2 regions of the Pseudonocardia sp. EC080619-01 genome follow, and region 2 is predicted to be linked to the other one. Evidence: riboswitches for the same ligand, from Rfam matches in the RefSeq annotation. Region 2 holds a riboswitch; the other holds the start of a gene.
The links. A riboswitch is a leader RNA that binds a small molecule or an ion and turns the genes downstream of it on or off. The one in region 2 is predicted to bind cobalamin.
Positions count from the first base shown of each region.

Region 1: it holds a riboswitch for cobalamin, as region 2 does, so the genes downstream of both, AD017_RS22505 (hypothetical protein) here and AD017_RS16045 (ribonucleoside-diphosphate reductase subunit alpha) in region 2, are expected to answer to the same signal.

Region 1 covers NZ_CP012184.1:4,794,024-4,801,305, forward strand. The annotation lists gene AD017_RS22495 (MarR family winged helix-turn-helix transcriptional regulator) at 1-432, shown strand, start outside; gene AD017_RS22500 (chloride channel protein) at 429-2,069, shown strand; cobalamin riboswitch at 2,072-2,259, shown strand; gene AD017_RS22505 (hypothetical protein) at 2,295-2,684, shown strand; gene AD017_RS22510 (DNA polymerase IV) at 2,692-4,248, opposite strand; gene AD017_RS22515 (4'-phosphopantetheinyl transferase superfamily protein) at 4,245-4,952, opposite strand; gene AD017_RS22520 (hypothetical protein) at 5,055-5,375, opposite strand; gene AD017_RS22525 (FAD-binding oxidoreductase) at 5,632-6,768, shown strand; gene AD017_RS22530 (cytochrome P450) at 6,808-7,282, shown strand, end outside.
Region 2 covers NZ_CP012184.1:3,419,802-3,427,083, forward strand. The annotation lists gene AD017_RS16035 (MmgE/PrpD family protein) at 1-327, opposite strand, end outside; gene AD017_RS16040 (ribonucleotide-diphosphate reductase subunit beta) at 581-1,657, opposite strand; gene AD017_RS16045 (ribonucleoside-diphosphate reductase subunit alpha) at 1,654-4,653, opposite strand; cobalamin riboswitch at 4,767-5,038, opposite strand; gene AD017_RS16050 (trans-aconitate 2-methyltransferase) at 5,252-5,998, shown strand; gene AD017_RS16055 (ABC transporter substrate-binding protein) at 6,511-7,282, opposite strand, start outside.

The sequences.
Region 1 (7,282 bases), 1.4 Mb from region 2:
GCCGCCGGTGAGCACGCGGGCGAGGACGTGACCGTGCCCCAGTACCGGGCGCTGGTCGTCCTGGCCCAGCACGGCACCCGGCGCCCGGCGGACCTGGCCGTGGCGCTGGCGGTGTCGGCGTCCACCGCGACCCGGATGTGCGACCGCCTGGTGGCCCGCGGGCTGGCGGAGCGCACCCGGACCGGTGCGGACCGCCGGGAGGTCGCCGTCGCGCTCAGCGGCGCCGGCCGGGACCTGGTCCGGGAGGTGACCCGGCGCCGTCGTGCGGAGATGCACCGGCTGCTCGCGACGCTGCCTGCGGGGGAACGGACCGCCGTGCGCGACGCGCTGCGGACGTTCGCCGCCGCGGCGGGCGAGGTGCCCGAGACGGACTGGGCCGTCGCCCCGCTGTCCGTGGGCGAGCAGGACGACCAGGGCGGGGCAGCCCGGTGAGCGCCGTCGCCGCAGCCCCCCGCCCGGCCCTCCGTGCGCTGCACCGGGCGCTCGTCGGTACCAGGCCCGGCCTGGTCGGCCTCGCCGTGATCATCGGCGTCGGAGCCGGGGTGGGCTCGGTGCTGTTCCACGAGCTGATCCTCGGTGTGACCTGGCTGGTCACCGGACGGGAGGACTACTCCGGCGCAGGGCGCGTCCCGTCGGAGCACCTGCCCGCGCTGGGGGTCTGGTTCCTGCTGGTCGCGCCGGTGCTCGGCGGGCTCGTGTACGGGCCGCTGGTCCAGCGGTTCGCACCGGAGGCCCGCGGGCACGGCGTCCCCGAGGTGATGGTCGCGGTCGCGCGCCGCGGCGGCCGGATCCCGGCGACGGTGGCCGGGGTGAAGGCGCTCGCGTCCGGGATCTGCATCGGCACCGGCGGCTCGGTCGGCAGGGAGGGGCCGATCGTGCAGATCGGGTCCGCGCTCGGCTCGGCGATCGGGCAGTGGCTGCGGGTGCCGTCGACCCGGCTGGTGCTGATGGTCGCCTGCGGGGCGGCGGGCGGGATCTCCGCGACGTTCGACGCGCCGATCTCCGGTGTCGTCTTCGGGCTGGAGCTGATCCTCCGGTCGTTCGGCGCGGAGGCCTTCGGTGTGCTGGTGATCAGCTCGGTGACCGCGAACGTCACCGCCGAGCTGATCGCCGGGGACCGCGCGATCCTCACGCTGCCGCACTTCGAGCTGGGCAGCGCCGCGCAGCTGCCGCTCTACGCCCTGCTCGGGCTGCTCGCCGGGCTGCTCGGCTGGGCGTTCGCGCGGATCCTCTACCGGATCGAGGACGTGTGCGACGCGGTCTGGCGCGGCCCGGAGTGGCTGCGCCCCGCGGTCGGAGGGTTGTTGCTGGGGGCGTTGCTGCTGGCCCTGCCGCAGATGTACGGCGTCGGCTACCCGGTGCTGGAGGGGGCGATCGAGGGCCGGTACGTGTTCGGGTTCCTGCTCCTGCTGGTGATCGGCAAGATCGTCGCGGCGAGCCTGACCATCGGGATCGGCGGGTCCGGCGGCGTGTTCGCGCCCTCGCTGTTCATCGGCGGGACGGCCGGGACCGCGTTCGGGGTCGCCGCCGCGGCCGCGTTCCCCGCGCTGCACCTCGACCCCGGGGCGTTCGGGCTGGTCGGGATGGCGGCGGTGTTCGCCGGGGCCGCGCACGCCCCGATCACCGCGGTGCTCATCGTGTTCGAGCTGACCGGCGACTACGCCCTGATCCTGCCGCTGATGGCGGCCGTCGTGCTCGCCACCGGGCTCTCGCACCTGGTCTCGCGGGACGACATCTACACGCTCAAGCTGCTCCGGCGCGGCATCGACCTCGCCGCCGACACCCCCACCGACGAGGCGTTGCGATGGGTGACGGTCGGCGAGGTGATGCGTCCCCTCGACCCCGCCGACGACGGCGGGGCCTCCCCGGCCGACGGGCGTCCGCAGCCGGGGGCCGGTGGGCCGCTCACCCCGGACACCCCGGTGCACGACGTCCTGGACCTGCTCGCGGCGCACCGCGGGGCCGGGCTCCCGGTGCGGGAGACACCGCACGGCCCGCTGCTGGGCACGCTCGCCGAGCACGACGTCCTCGATCATCTGCGGGGTGTGGGCTCCACCGGCCGTGGTTGACCCTCGCCCGTCCGCGTGATGGGCTCGGTGACGACGACGGTGCAGGAAGCCGGTGCGAGTCCGGCGCGGTCCCGCCACTGTCATCGGGGAGCGCGTCCCCACCCACGGTCACGGCCCACCACGGGCGGGAAGGCCGGGGACGCGTGACGATCCGCGAGCCAGGAGACTGGCCGTCGTCGCAGGAGATCCACTGGTGAGGGCGAGGACCCTCGAGGAGGTCATGCGATGAGCGACGACGCGCGCCCGGTCCTGGTCGTGCTCGGCACCGAGCCCGACGCCGGGTCCGGCCCGGCCGGTTCCGGGGCCGACGACCTGCTCGCCGAGGCGGACACCGTCTTCACGTTCCCCCGCGGGCCCGAGTCGGTCGCGCTGTTCTACGCCGAGGCGTGGCGGGTCGAGGGGGTGTCCCCGCGCGACGCGGTGGCGCGCCTCACCACCTGGGCGGGCGCCGCCCCGTCCGGCACCGCGGTGCTGCTCGTGGCGGGGGAGCCGAGGTCCGACGTCGCGCTCGGCGCCGTGCTGGACGGCCTCGAACGCTGCTGCCCGGACCTCGATGTCCGCGTCCCCGCCGGGACCCGGGTCGCGCCCCCGCACCGGAGCCCGCTGATCGGCTGACCGGGGTTCAGGCGGGTGCCTGCCAGCTGCTGAGCGGATCGGCGCGGGCCAGGACGGGGTCGGACGCGTCGAGGGTTCGGGTGCGGCCCGGGCCGGTCAGCGCCGTCTCGAACCGGACGGTCACGCGGCCGTGCCCCGCTCCCTGGACCCAGCCGTGCCCGTGCTCGGGATGGTGGACGTCGTCGCCCGCGGCCCACGGCCGGTCCGGGTCGGGCACCCGGTCCGGACGGGTGGGGCCCGGGCCGACCGTCGGCGGTGCCGGCTCGTCGGCCGCCGCCGCCACGGTGGTGACGACGGCGTGGCCGGCGATCGTCGCGGTACCGCCCGGGACGCCGGGCTCCGCGGCCGCTGCTCCGCCGGTGCCGCGCTCCGGTCCACCGGGGCCCGGCTCCGGGGCGTCGGTGCCGCCCGGCTCCGCGGTGTCGCTGCTCGTCGCCGCCCGCCAGCCCTGCTCCGACGGGACCGCCTCGAACAGCGCGAGCGGCGGCTCGTCGCCGAACCCGGACACCGACACCCCGAGCAGCCGGACCCCGCCCTCGCCGACCGCGGTGTCGGCCAGCCGGCGGGCCACCGCGGTCAGCGTGGCGAGGTCCCGGCTGGGGAACGGGGTCGTCTCCGACCGGGTGTGGGTCGTGAAGTCCCCGGTCCGCGCCTTGACGGTGACGGTGCGCGCGGCGCGCCCGTCGGCGACCAGCCGCCGGTGCACCGCGACGCAGATCGACGCGACGGCGTCGTGCACCGCCGTCATCGCGGTGAGGTCGGTGTCGAACGTGGTCTCCGCGGAGATCTGCTTGGCCGCGCCGCGCGGCGCGACCGGGCGGTCGTCGATCCCGCGGGCGAGCCGGTGCAGCTCGGTGCCCATCGCGGTGCCGAGCACCCCGGCGACCTCGCGCCCGTCCATGGCGGCGAGCTGGCCGATCGTCTCGATCCCGATCTTCCGCAGCGCCTCACCGGAGACGGGTCCGATGCCCCACAACGACCGCACCGGCAGTGCGGCGAGCACGGTCTCCTGCTCGGCGTGGGCGATCACCCGCAGCCCGTCCGGCTTCGCCAGCTCGGAGGCGATCTTCGCGATCTGCTTGCCGGACCCGGCCCCGACCGACGCCGGCAGCCCGGTCCGCTCCCGCACCGCCGCGCGCAGCCGGGTGCAGAACTCGTCGACCGCCGCCGGATCCGCCCCGGCCAGCACCGGCGGTTCGATGAACGCCTCGTCCACCGACACCGGTTCCAGCACCGGGGAGAACTCCGCGAGCACCCCCATCACCTGGTCGGAGATCGCCTTGTACAGCGCGAACCGGGGCGGCAGCACGGTCGCGTGCGGGCAGCGGCGCCGGGCCTGGCCCATCGGCATCGCCGAGCGCGCCCCGAACACCCGCGCCTGGTAGCTCGCCCCGGCGACGACGCCGCGCGGACCGGCCCCGCCGACCAGCACCGGCCGGTCGGCGAGCGTCGGCCGGGTGAGCTGCTCGACGGAGGCGAAGAACGCGTCCATGTCGAGGTGCAGCACCCATCGGGCGGACGCGGTCCGCGGGGCGCCCGGGCTCCTCCCGTCCGGTGTCGTCACCGCCCCATGGTGCCCCGGACCACCGACAGGACCGCGTCGCCGTCGGCGACGTCGATCCGGGGCGCGGCGTGCCCGGCACCGGCGACCGCGCCGGGGTGGTCGGGGTGCGGGGTGGCGACGTCGGCGACCCACCACGGCCCGCCCGCATCCGGCCAGTCGAGGACGCGGGCGTCGGCGTCCGGCGCGGACAGCGTGATCGCCTCCATCGGGCTGCTCATGCCCTCGCCGGTGGCCTTGAGCAGGGCCTCCTTCCGGGCCCACGTGACGAGGAACCCGTCGGCCGCGAGCACGCCCGCGTCGCGCTCGGCGGGGGAGAGGGCGTGCCGGGCGAGGCCGTCCAGGTCGGGGAGGGGCCTGTGCTGCTCGACGTCGACGCCGACCGGCCCGGCCCCCAGCGCCACGCCGACGAGCGCGCCGGAGTGGGTGAGGGAGAAGCCGGGGTCGTCGTGCCGGCCGGTGAGCCGGGGCTTGCCGTGCGGCCGGCCGCAGCGACAGGTGCGGTCGAGATCGAGCCCGGCCGGATCGGCGTCGAGATGCGTGCCCAGGACGAGGCGGGTCAGCGCGTGCGCGGCGAGGTAGCGGGCGCGGTCGTCGTCGCGGCGCAGCGCGGCCATCCGGTCGCGCTCGTGGTCGTCGAGCAGCGCGACGAGATCGGGCCGGGAGGAGGGCTCGACCGGCGCGGCCCACCAGACGGAGACGGTCACGGCGGACAGCGTCGCACGGGCCACCGACAGCGGGGGTGGTGCTCGGGTGTGATCACGGTCCGTGGCCCGTGCCCGGTGACGGGCACGGGCCACGGAGACCGGTCAGCCGGACCGGCGGGCGGCGAAGTCCGTGCGGACGTGCGCGGGCTTCACGTGCGGCGTCGGTCCCGCGGTGCGGGGCGCGGCCGGGCCGGACGCCCCGCCGGAGCCCTTCCCGCGCTTCGCGGCACGGCGTTCGGCGCGGTTGGCCGGGCGGTCGGACGCGCCGGTGCCGGGCACGGTCGCGGCACCCGTGCCGGTGGTACCGGTGTCCGGGCCCGCCGCGGAGGGTCCGGGCAGGAGGGCCGGGGACGGCACGGTGGTGCCGCCGGACGTGGTGGTGTCGCCGGGCGTGGCGGTGGAGCGGGATCGGGTGGTGCGCATACGGGCCTCCAGGTGATGACGGGTCGGACGTTGACCGAGGAGGGCCGGTGACGTGCCGGAACGCCGGACGGCGGGATGCGGCGGAGCGCGCGGCATCGGTTCCGGGCCCGGGGACGGACGTCACGGGCCGGCGGGCGCGGGGACTCGCGGGAGGAGCCCCGGCGGGCCGCTCAGAGGAACCGGATCAGCATGGCGGGAACGGTAGGAGACCACCGCCACGGCGTGCCACCGGTTTTCCGCGGCTACCGTCGCGCCGGTGGACGCGCACCTGACGGACCTGGTCGTGATCGGCGGCGGGATCGCCGGTGTGTCGGTGGCCTACGAGCTGGCCGCGCACGCGCGCGTCGTGCTGCTGGAGGCCGAGACCGACATGCCGGTGCACTCGACCGCACGGTCCGCGGCGACCTACATCCCCGGGCACGGGTCGGGGCCGTTCCGGGCGCTGATCGCGGCGTCCGGGCCGCGCTTCGCCGCGCTGCCCGACGAGCTCGGCACCCCGCCGCTGCTGACGCCGCGCCCGGTGCTGCACGTCGGCACCGACGACGACGGCGCCGCGGCCCTGGCCGCGATGCTCGCCGACCAGGCCGGCGAGCCGGGCGCCCCGGTCGCGCTGGACCCGGACGAGGCGCACCGCCGGGCACCCGTCCTGCGCCGGCCGCCCCGGGCCGCCGCCTGGACCGCCGGCGCGGCGGACGTCGACACCGCGGCCCTGCACGACGGCTACCGGCGCGGCCTGCGCGCCCGCGGTGGCACCGTCCTGCGCGACGCCCGGGTGAGCGCGCTGGCCCGCGACGGCGACGGCTGGACCGCGCGGACGGTCGCCGGGCACGTCGTGCGGGCCGGCGCCGTCGTCGACGCCGCCGGGGCCTGGGCCGACGAGGTGGCCGCACTGGCGGGCGTCCCCGGCGCCGGGCTGGTGCCGCACCGCCGCACGATCGCCGCCTGCCCGGTCGCCGATCCGTCGGTGCTCCGCCCGGGCGGAGCACCGCTCCCGCTGATCGCGGACGCGGCCGAGCGCTGGTACCTCAAGCCCGAGGCCGACGCCGTCCTGGTGTCACCCGCCGACGAGACCCCGCAGCCGCCCGGCGACGCCCGGCCCGACGAGCTCGACGTCGCGCTCGCGCTGGACCGGGTCGGCGAGGCGACCACGCTGGGCCTGCGCTCGGTGCGGACCGCATGGGCCGGCCTGCGGACGTTCGCCCCGGACCGGGCCCCGGTGCTGGGTGCCCGCCCCGGTCACCCCGGCTTCCACCTCGTCGCGGGGCAGGGCGGGTCCGGGATCGAGTCCGCCCCGGCGCTGGCCGCCCTGGCCGCGTCGGTGATCCTCGGGCGGCCGGCCCCGGCGGACGTCGCGCTGGACCCGGATGTGTGCTCCGTCACTCGTCTCGGCTGATGTAAGCGGTCGCTTACCCATCGCTGGCACCATGGGGACATGGCGCTGACCACCACCGGCACCGAGCCGCACGCCCTGTTCTCCGGCGACTTCTGGACCGACCCGCACCCCGCCTACGCGGCGCTGCGCGACGACGAGCCGGTGCGCGAGCTGGCGCTGCCGGACGGGAAGGCGTGGCTGATCACCCGCTACGCCGACGTCCGGGAGGCGTTCGTCGACCCACGGCTGTCGAAGGACTGGCGCTACACGCTGCCGGCGGACCAGCGGGACGAGCACGCCGCGGCGCCGACGCCGATGATGATCCTGATGGACCCGCCGGACCACACCCGGCTGCGGAAGCTGGTCAGCCGCTCGTTCACCGTCCGGCGCATGAACGAGCTGCAGCCGCGGGTCGAGGAGATCACCCAGGAGCTGCTGGACCGGCTGCCCGCCGACCGGCCGGTCGACCTCATGCGGGAGTACGCGTTCCTCGTCCCGGTGCTCGTGATCTGTGAGCTGCTCGGCGTGCCTGCGG
Region 2 (7,282 bases):
GTCCAGCTCGCGCACCGCGACGCCGTTGGCCCACGCCGCCCACTCCGGCGAGACACGCTCTCGGGTGCCGAACACGACCGCGCCCGCACGGCCGGACGCCGCCGCGTGCCGCAGCGCCTGCGCCCGAGCCGCGACGACCGGGCGGCGGTCCAGCGACGCGGTCGCCACGCCGGCGTTGTCGATCAACCGGTTCACGACCATGTCGGCGACCTCGGCGGGCGGGGCGATCCCATCCGCCGCGACCTCGGCGATCTTCCATGCGAGCTGGTCGGGCCGCGCGAGGTCCTCCTCGCTGCGATGGACGCGGACCTTGTGCTCGACTGTCATGCGAACTCCTCCCGGCGGAGCGGACGGGCCTTCGGAGGGCCAGGTGCGACGCCGGTGAGGACCGGCCCATCGAGCCTGGACCTGCGGCTGCTCCGGGGGCGAGGGGCCCACGACGGCGAAGTCCTGCGTACTTCCCGGGCCGTTCGGCGAATCCTGCGAAGACCCGGCCGGTCACCTCGCCGAGATGCAGCTCAGCGTCGCCCACGGGCCTCTGCCGGAACGCTGAACTGCATCTCAGTGGGAGGGCCGGCCGTCAGTCCCACTCCAGGGAGCCGCCGGTGCGGTACTCGGTCACCCGCGTCTCGAAGAAGTTCTTCTCCTTCCGCAGGTCCATCGCCTCGCTCATCCACGGGAACGGGTTGTCGGCCTGGCCGAACAGCGGCGCCAGGCCGATCTGCTCGGCCCGCCGGTCGGTGATGAACCGCAGGTACTGCTCGCACGACTCGGCGGTCAGTCCGAGCATCCCGCGCGGCATGGTGTCGCGGGCGTAGGCGACCTCCAGCTCGCACGCCTCGTGCAGCATCGCGCGGATCTCGGCCGCGAACTCCTCCGTCCACAGGTGTGGATTCTCGATCTTGATCTGGTTGATGCAGTCGATGCCGAAGTTCAGGTGGATCGACTCGTCGCGCAGGATGTACTGGTACTGCTCGGCGACGCCGACCATCTTGTTCCGGCGACCCAGGGCCAGGATCTGCGCGAACCCGGTGTAGAACCACATCCCCTCGAACACGACGTAGAACGCGACGAGATCGCGCAGGAACGCCCGGTCGTTCTCCGGCGTGCCGGTGCAGAAGTCCGGGTCGGACAGCGCCTGGGTGTAGCGCAGCGCCCACGCGTCCTTGTCGGTGATCGACGGGACCTGCCGGTACGCGTTGAACAGCTCGCCCTCGTCGAGCCCGAGCGACTCGCAGACGTACTGGAAGGTGTGCGTGTGCACGGCCTCCTCGAACGACTGCCGCAGCAGGTACTGCCGGCACTCCGGGTTGGTGAGGTGCCGGTAGACGGCGAGCACGACGTTGTTCGCGACCAGCGACTCCGCCGTGGCGAAGAAGCCCAGGTTGCGGGTGAGCATCAGGCGCTCGTCGTCGGTCAGGCCGTCCCGGCTGCGCCACAGCGCGATGTCGGCCTGCATGGCGACCTCGGTCGGCATCCAGTGGTTCGAGCAGCCGGCCAGGTACTTGTCCCACGCCCAGTGGTACTTCAGCGGCAGGAGCTGGTTGACGTCCGCCCGCGCGTTGATCATGCGCTTGTCGTCGGCGTCGATCGGGGCCGCGCCGCGGTCGATCTCGCCGAGGCCGGTCGTGTCGGGGTCGTTCTCCACAGTGGTCACTGGCAGGCCTCGCAGTCGGGGTCGTCGATCGAGCAGGCGGCGGCGGGGTCGAGGTCGAGCTCCGTCTCCGCGGTCGCGGTGGAGTCCGCCGGGCCGGCGGACGGCGCCCCGGTCGTCACCGGCCGGACCGCCGCCGGGTCGGGGGTGACGGCGGTGCCGGGCACCGGCACGGCGGGGACCGTCGCGGCGGGCGAGGCCGCAGGCCCGGCAGGCCCGGACGTCCCGGACGTCCCGGTCGGGACCCCGGTCAGCCGCCCGTCGGTGCCCTTGAGGGTGGACTTCTCCACCGACGTCGCCGCCCTGGTCCGCAGGTAGTAGGTGGTCTTGAGACCGGAGCGCCAGGCCAGGCGGTACAGCTCGTCGAGCTTCCGCCCGCTCGGCCCGGCCAGGTACAGGTTCAGCGACTGCGCCTGGTCGAGCCACTTCTGCCGCCGCGACGCGGCCTCGACCAGCCAGCGCGGCTCGATCTCGAACGCCGTCGCGTACAGCTCCTTGAGGTCGCCGGGCACCCGGTCGATCTCGGCCAGCGAGCCGTCGAAGTACTTGAGGTCCGAGACCATCACCTCGTCCCACAGCCCGCGCTCCTTGAGATCGCGGACCAGGTGCGGGTTGACCACGGTGAAGTCGCCGGACATGTTGGACTTCACGTACAGGTTGAGGTGGATCGGCTCGATGGACTGCCCGACCCCGCAGATGTTCGAGATCGTCGCCGTCGGGGCGATGGCGAGCACGTTGGAGTTGCGCATCCCCTGGGTGCGGACGGTCTCCCGCAGCGACGCCCAGTCCAGTGTGGAGGACCGGTCGACCTCCAGCTCACCCTCGCCGCGGGCGTCGGCCAGCAGGTCGAGCGAGTCGATCGGCAGGACGCCGCGGCTCCACAGCGAGCCCTCGAAGCTCGCGTAGCGACCACGCTCGGCCGCGAGGTCCGACGACGCGGCGATCGCGTGGTAGCTCAGGACCTCCGCGCTGACGTCGGCGAACCCGACCGCGGCCTCGCTGCCGGGCGCGATCCGCTGGACGAACAGCGCGTCGGAGAAACCCATCATCCCCAGGCCGACCGGGCGGTGGCGCAGATTGGACCGGCGGGCCTCCGGGATCGTGTAGAAGTTGATGTCCACGACGTTGTCCAGCATCCGGACCGCCGTGGTCACCGTGCGGCGCAGCTTGTCCGCGTCCAGCCCGTCGCGCGTCACGTGCGCGGCCAGATTGACCGAACCCAGGTTGCAGACGGCGACCTCGCCCCGGTCGTCGTCGTGCCCGGCCCGGGTGTTGAGCGTGATCTCCGTGCACAGGTTCGACGAGTGCACGACGCCGGCGTGCTGCTGCGGGCTGCGCAGGTTGCACGGGTCCTTGAACGTGACCCACGGGTGCCCGGTCTCGAACAGCATGGTCAGCATCCGCCGCCACAGGTCCACGGCGCGGACCGTCCGGTGGACGCGCAGCTCGCCCCGCTCGGCCGCTGCCTCGTACGCGCGGTACCGCTCGGCGAACTCGTCGCCGTAGAGATCGTGCAGGTCCGGCACCTCGTCCGGGGAGAACAGCGTCCACGTGGTGTCGGCCTCCACCCGGCGGAGGAACTCGTCGGGCACCCAGTTCGCGGTGTTCATGTCGTGGGTGCGACGGCGGTCGTCGCCGGTGTTCTTGCGGAGGTCGAGGAACTCCTCGATGTCGACGTGCCACGTCTCCAGGTAGGCGCACGCCGCGCCCTTGCGCTTGCCGCCCTGGTTGACGGCGACGGCGGTGTCCCCGGCGATCTTGAGGAACGGCACGACGCCCTGCGAGACACCGTTGGTGCCGCGGATGTGCGCGCCGAGGCCACGGACCGGGGTCCAGTCGTTGCCCAGCCCGCCGGAGTACTTCGCGAGGAGCGCGTTGTTGCGGTAGCCGCCGAAGATCGAGTCGAGGTCGTCGTCGACGGTGGTGAGGAAGCACGACGACAGCTGCGGCCGGGTCGTGCCGGAGTTGAACAGCGTCGGGGTGGAGGCCATGAAGTCGAAGCTCGACAGCAGCTCGTAGAACTCGATCGCGCGGGCCTCGCGGTCGACCTCGCGGACGGCCAGTCCCATCGCGACCCGCAGGAAGAACGCCTGGGGCAGCTCGAACCGGGTGCCGTGCTCGTGCAGGAAGTACCGGTCGTACAGGGTCTGGAGGCCGAGGAAGCCGATCTGCAGGTCGCGCTCGGGGTGCAGCGCCGCCGTGACGCGGTCCAGGTCGAAGGTGGCCAGCTCGGCGTCGACCAGGCCGATCGCGATCGCGTGCCGCAGGTAGTCCTTCGTGTAGGACGCGTAGTCCCGGGCCATCGTGGCCTGGTCGGGGGTCTCCCGGGTACCGGACAGGTGCGACACCGCCTCGGCGCGCAGCCGGTCCATGAGCAGCCGCGACGCGACGAGCGAGTAGTCCGGCTCCCGCTCGACGAGCGTCCGGGCCGCCATGACGAGCGCCTGGGAGAGCTCGTCGGCGGTGATGCCGTCGTAGACCGTGCGGTCGAGTTCGGCCAGCACGGGGGCGGCCTCGACGTCGTCGATCCCGTCGAGGGCCTCGGCCAGCACGGTCTCGACCCGGCCGCGGTCCAGCGGGGCGCGGGTGCCGTCGGGGCCGGTGACATGGATCGTCGTACTCGCACCGGCGGCCCCGGTGCCGCTCGCGCGGGCCTGCGCCTGCTGCTCCCGGTAGAGCACGTAGGAGCGGGCGACCTTGTGGTGCTCGCCGCGCATGAGCGCGAGCTCGACCTGGTCCTGGATCTGCTCGACCTGCACGACCGGCGTCGGGTGCCGGTGCAGCGCCGCGACGACCTGGCCGGTCAGCTCCTGGACGAGCGGGTGCAGCCGGGACGACGACGCCCCGGCGCCGCCCTCGACGGCCAGGAACGCCTTGGTCATCGCCACCGAGATCTTCGAGGCGTCGAAGCTCGTCTCGGAACCGTCGCGCCGGATCACGCGCAGCGCGGCCGGTGCGGTGCCGTTCGGTGAGGCAGGGGGAGCGGTGGATGCGGTCACGGGCTCTCTCCTCGCGAGTCGCCGTCGGTCCGTGACCGCGCGCGAGGTGAGGAGACGGCATGGAGCACCGCACCCTGGCGCCCTCCCGCGAGGCCCCGGAGCAGCGCACACCGGGCGGTGCGCGCACCGGTGGCAGGTCTTCGGACTCACGGGTATCGGGCGCCTTCGGCGCCCGTGAGTGGTTATCGCGGCCTGAGCCGACTTTTCCACTCACGAGTGCCGCAGGCGCCCGGCCTACTGGCCGTCGCTTCCCGGGAGGGTCTCCCAGTGCTCGTGACGGCGGTCGTTCCCGTTCACCGCTGCGGGGCAGTCCCGGATTCGCACCGGGTTCCCTCTTGCCTCACCGACCCGGGCGGGCCGGTGAACCACCAGCGCCGCGGACACTACATCTAGGGCTGCACTGAGTTCGAGACCCCTAGGTGTCCGGATCTCGAGCCGATTCGTCACGCGCGGTGAACGTCGCAGGTCCGGTGCGGTCGGGCGCCTCGACACTCCACTCCGGCGGGTGACCGTCGTCGCGATCGAAGGCGGGTTCCCCTGTGGACGGAGGCCGAATAGCGTCGGGGCGCAGGTGCATCCGCTACGCAGGAGGAGTTCCGTGGTCGTCGCCCCCGATCTCGACGCCGGGCACTGGCTGGCCCGGTGGGACGCCCAGCAGACCCGCTACGTGCCCGACCGCGAGGACCTGTTCGGGCTCGCCCTCGACGTCGTCGCCGGGCTCGACGCCGGCCCGGGGCGGTTGCTCGACCTCGCCTGCGGCCCGGGGTCCCTGGCCTCGCGGGCGGCGGACCGCTTCCCCGGGGCCGAGGTCGTCGGCGTGGACGTCGACCCGGTGATGCTCGAGCTCGCCCGCCGCACCACCGGGGACCGGGTCCGCTGGGTCGACGCCGACCTGTCCGGTCCGGAATGGACGGAGCAGGTGGGCGGTCCGTTCGACGCCGCCGTGTCGGCGACCGGACTGCACTGGTTGCAGGAGGGTGCCCTGCCCGCGCTCGCGGCGCAGCTCGCCGGGACCCTGCGGCCGGGCGGGGTGTTCGTGAACGTCGACACCCTCCTCGCCGACCCGGCGGCACCGCGCCTCGCCGCACTGACCCGGCGGCTGCGCGAACAGCGGACCGAGCGTGGTCTCGCCACCGGTGAGGACTTCCGCGCCTGGTGGGACGCCCTCGCCGACGAGCCCGCGCTGGCCACGGAGTTCGCCGAGCGGGAGCGCCGGTTCGCCGATCACGTGGCAGGCGGGTCGACCCTCCCGGCCTGGGAGGACGCGCTGCGCGGAGCCGGCTTCGCCGAGGTGGGGACGCTGACCCAGACCTTCGACCGCCGGATGCTGGTCGCGATCCGCTGACCCGCCGGGCACCCGATCCGACCGACACAGCCGCACAGGGTGGTGGGCCACCGCACGGGACAGGTCCTGTGCGATTGCGACGCGGTGTGAGCGGCGTGCGCGGACGCTGTGCGGCTGTCGGGCCGGGACTGCGACGGCGCGGACACCGTGCCGCGCGGTCCCCATGCCCGGCAGCCGCACAGGTCGAGGCGCAGCCGCACAGGTCGACGGCCGCCGGTAGCGCCGCCGCACAGGGTGCCGGGCTCCCGCACGAGCTAGGTCCTCTGCGGTTGCCCCGCGAGGTGTGCGGTGAGGACGGATCCTGTGCGGCGACCGTGCCAGGTGCGCGGTGAGCGCGGCGCTCCCGAGGCATGTAGCCGCACAGGGTGGCGGGCTGCCGCACGGGCTCGGCCCTGTGCGGTGATCCCGCAGGATGCGCGACAAGGCCGGAAGCTGTGCGGCTTCGGGAGCAGGGCGGCTCGGGCCCGGGCGCAGGGCCGGGCGGTCGGCTGAGCCGCGTGTCGGGCCGGTGGTCAGGCGAGCCGGGCGCCGGCGAAGTTCGCCCAGGCGAAGGTGTTGGGTCGCGCCGGTTCCAGCCCGGCGACCCCGCCGGACACACCGACGTTCCAGTCCCGCACGCCCCAGACCAGTCCGCCCGAGTCGGCGCGCAGGGTCTGCAGGATGCGGCCGAAGCCGTCGGTGCGGGCGGCCTCGTCGTCGGTGCCGATGGCGCCGTAGTAGAGCCGGTCGATCTCCGGGTTGCGGTAGCCGGTGAAGTCGTAGGTGGGGGTGGAGGTGAGCATCCGGCGTCCGACGTAGTCGGGGATCGGCAGCGCACCGGTGCTGTTCTGGGAGAACACGCCCTGCTGCCGGATGGCCTTGAAGTAGTTCTCCGACGGCAGCGCACGGGGCGTCACCCGGAGCCCGATCCCGTCGAGCTGCCGCGCGACGACGGCGGTGGCGGCGTCGAAGTTCGGGTCGGCCCCGCTGGTCTGGAGCTCGACGGCCAGCCCCTGCGCGCCGGCGTCGGCCACGAGGGCCCGGGCGCGATCGACGTCCCGGGTGACCTGGGGGACGTCCGGGTAGTAGCGCAGCCCTTGCCCGAACATGTCGTTCCCGGGCCTGCCGCGCCCGAGCAGTGCGATCCGGACCAGCTCCTCGCGGTCGATGCCGAGCCGGACGGCCTCGCGCAGCCGCGGGTCGTCGAACGGCGGGCGGTCCACCCGGAGCACCAGGAACTGGTTCGCCGACGCAGGGGCCGACAGTGCCGAGGCCCGCGCGTCGCCGTCGAGCCGGGCCGCTCCC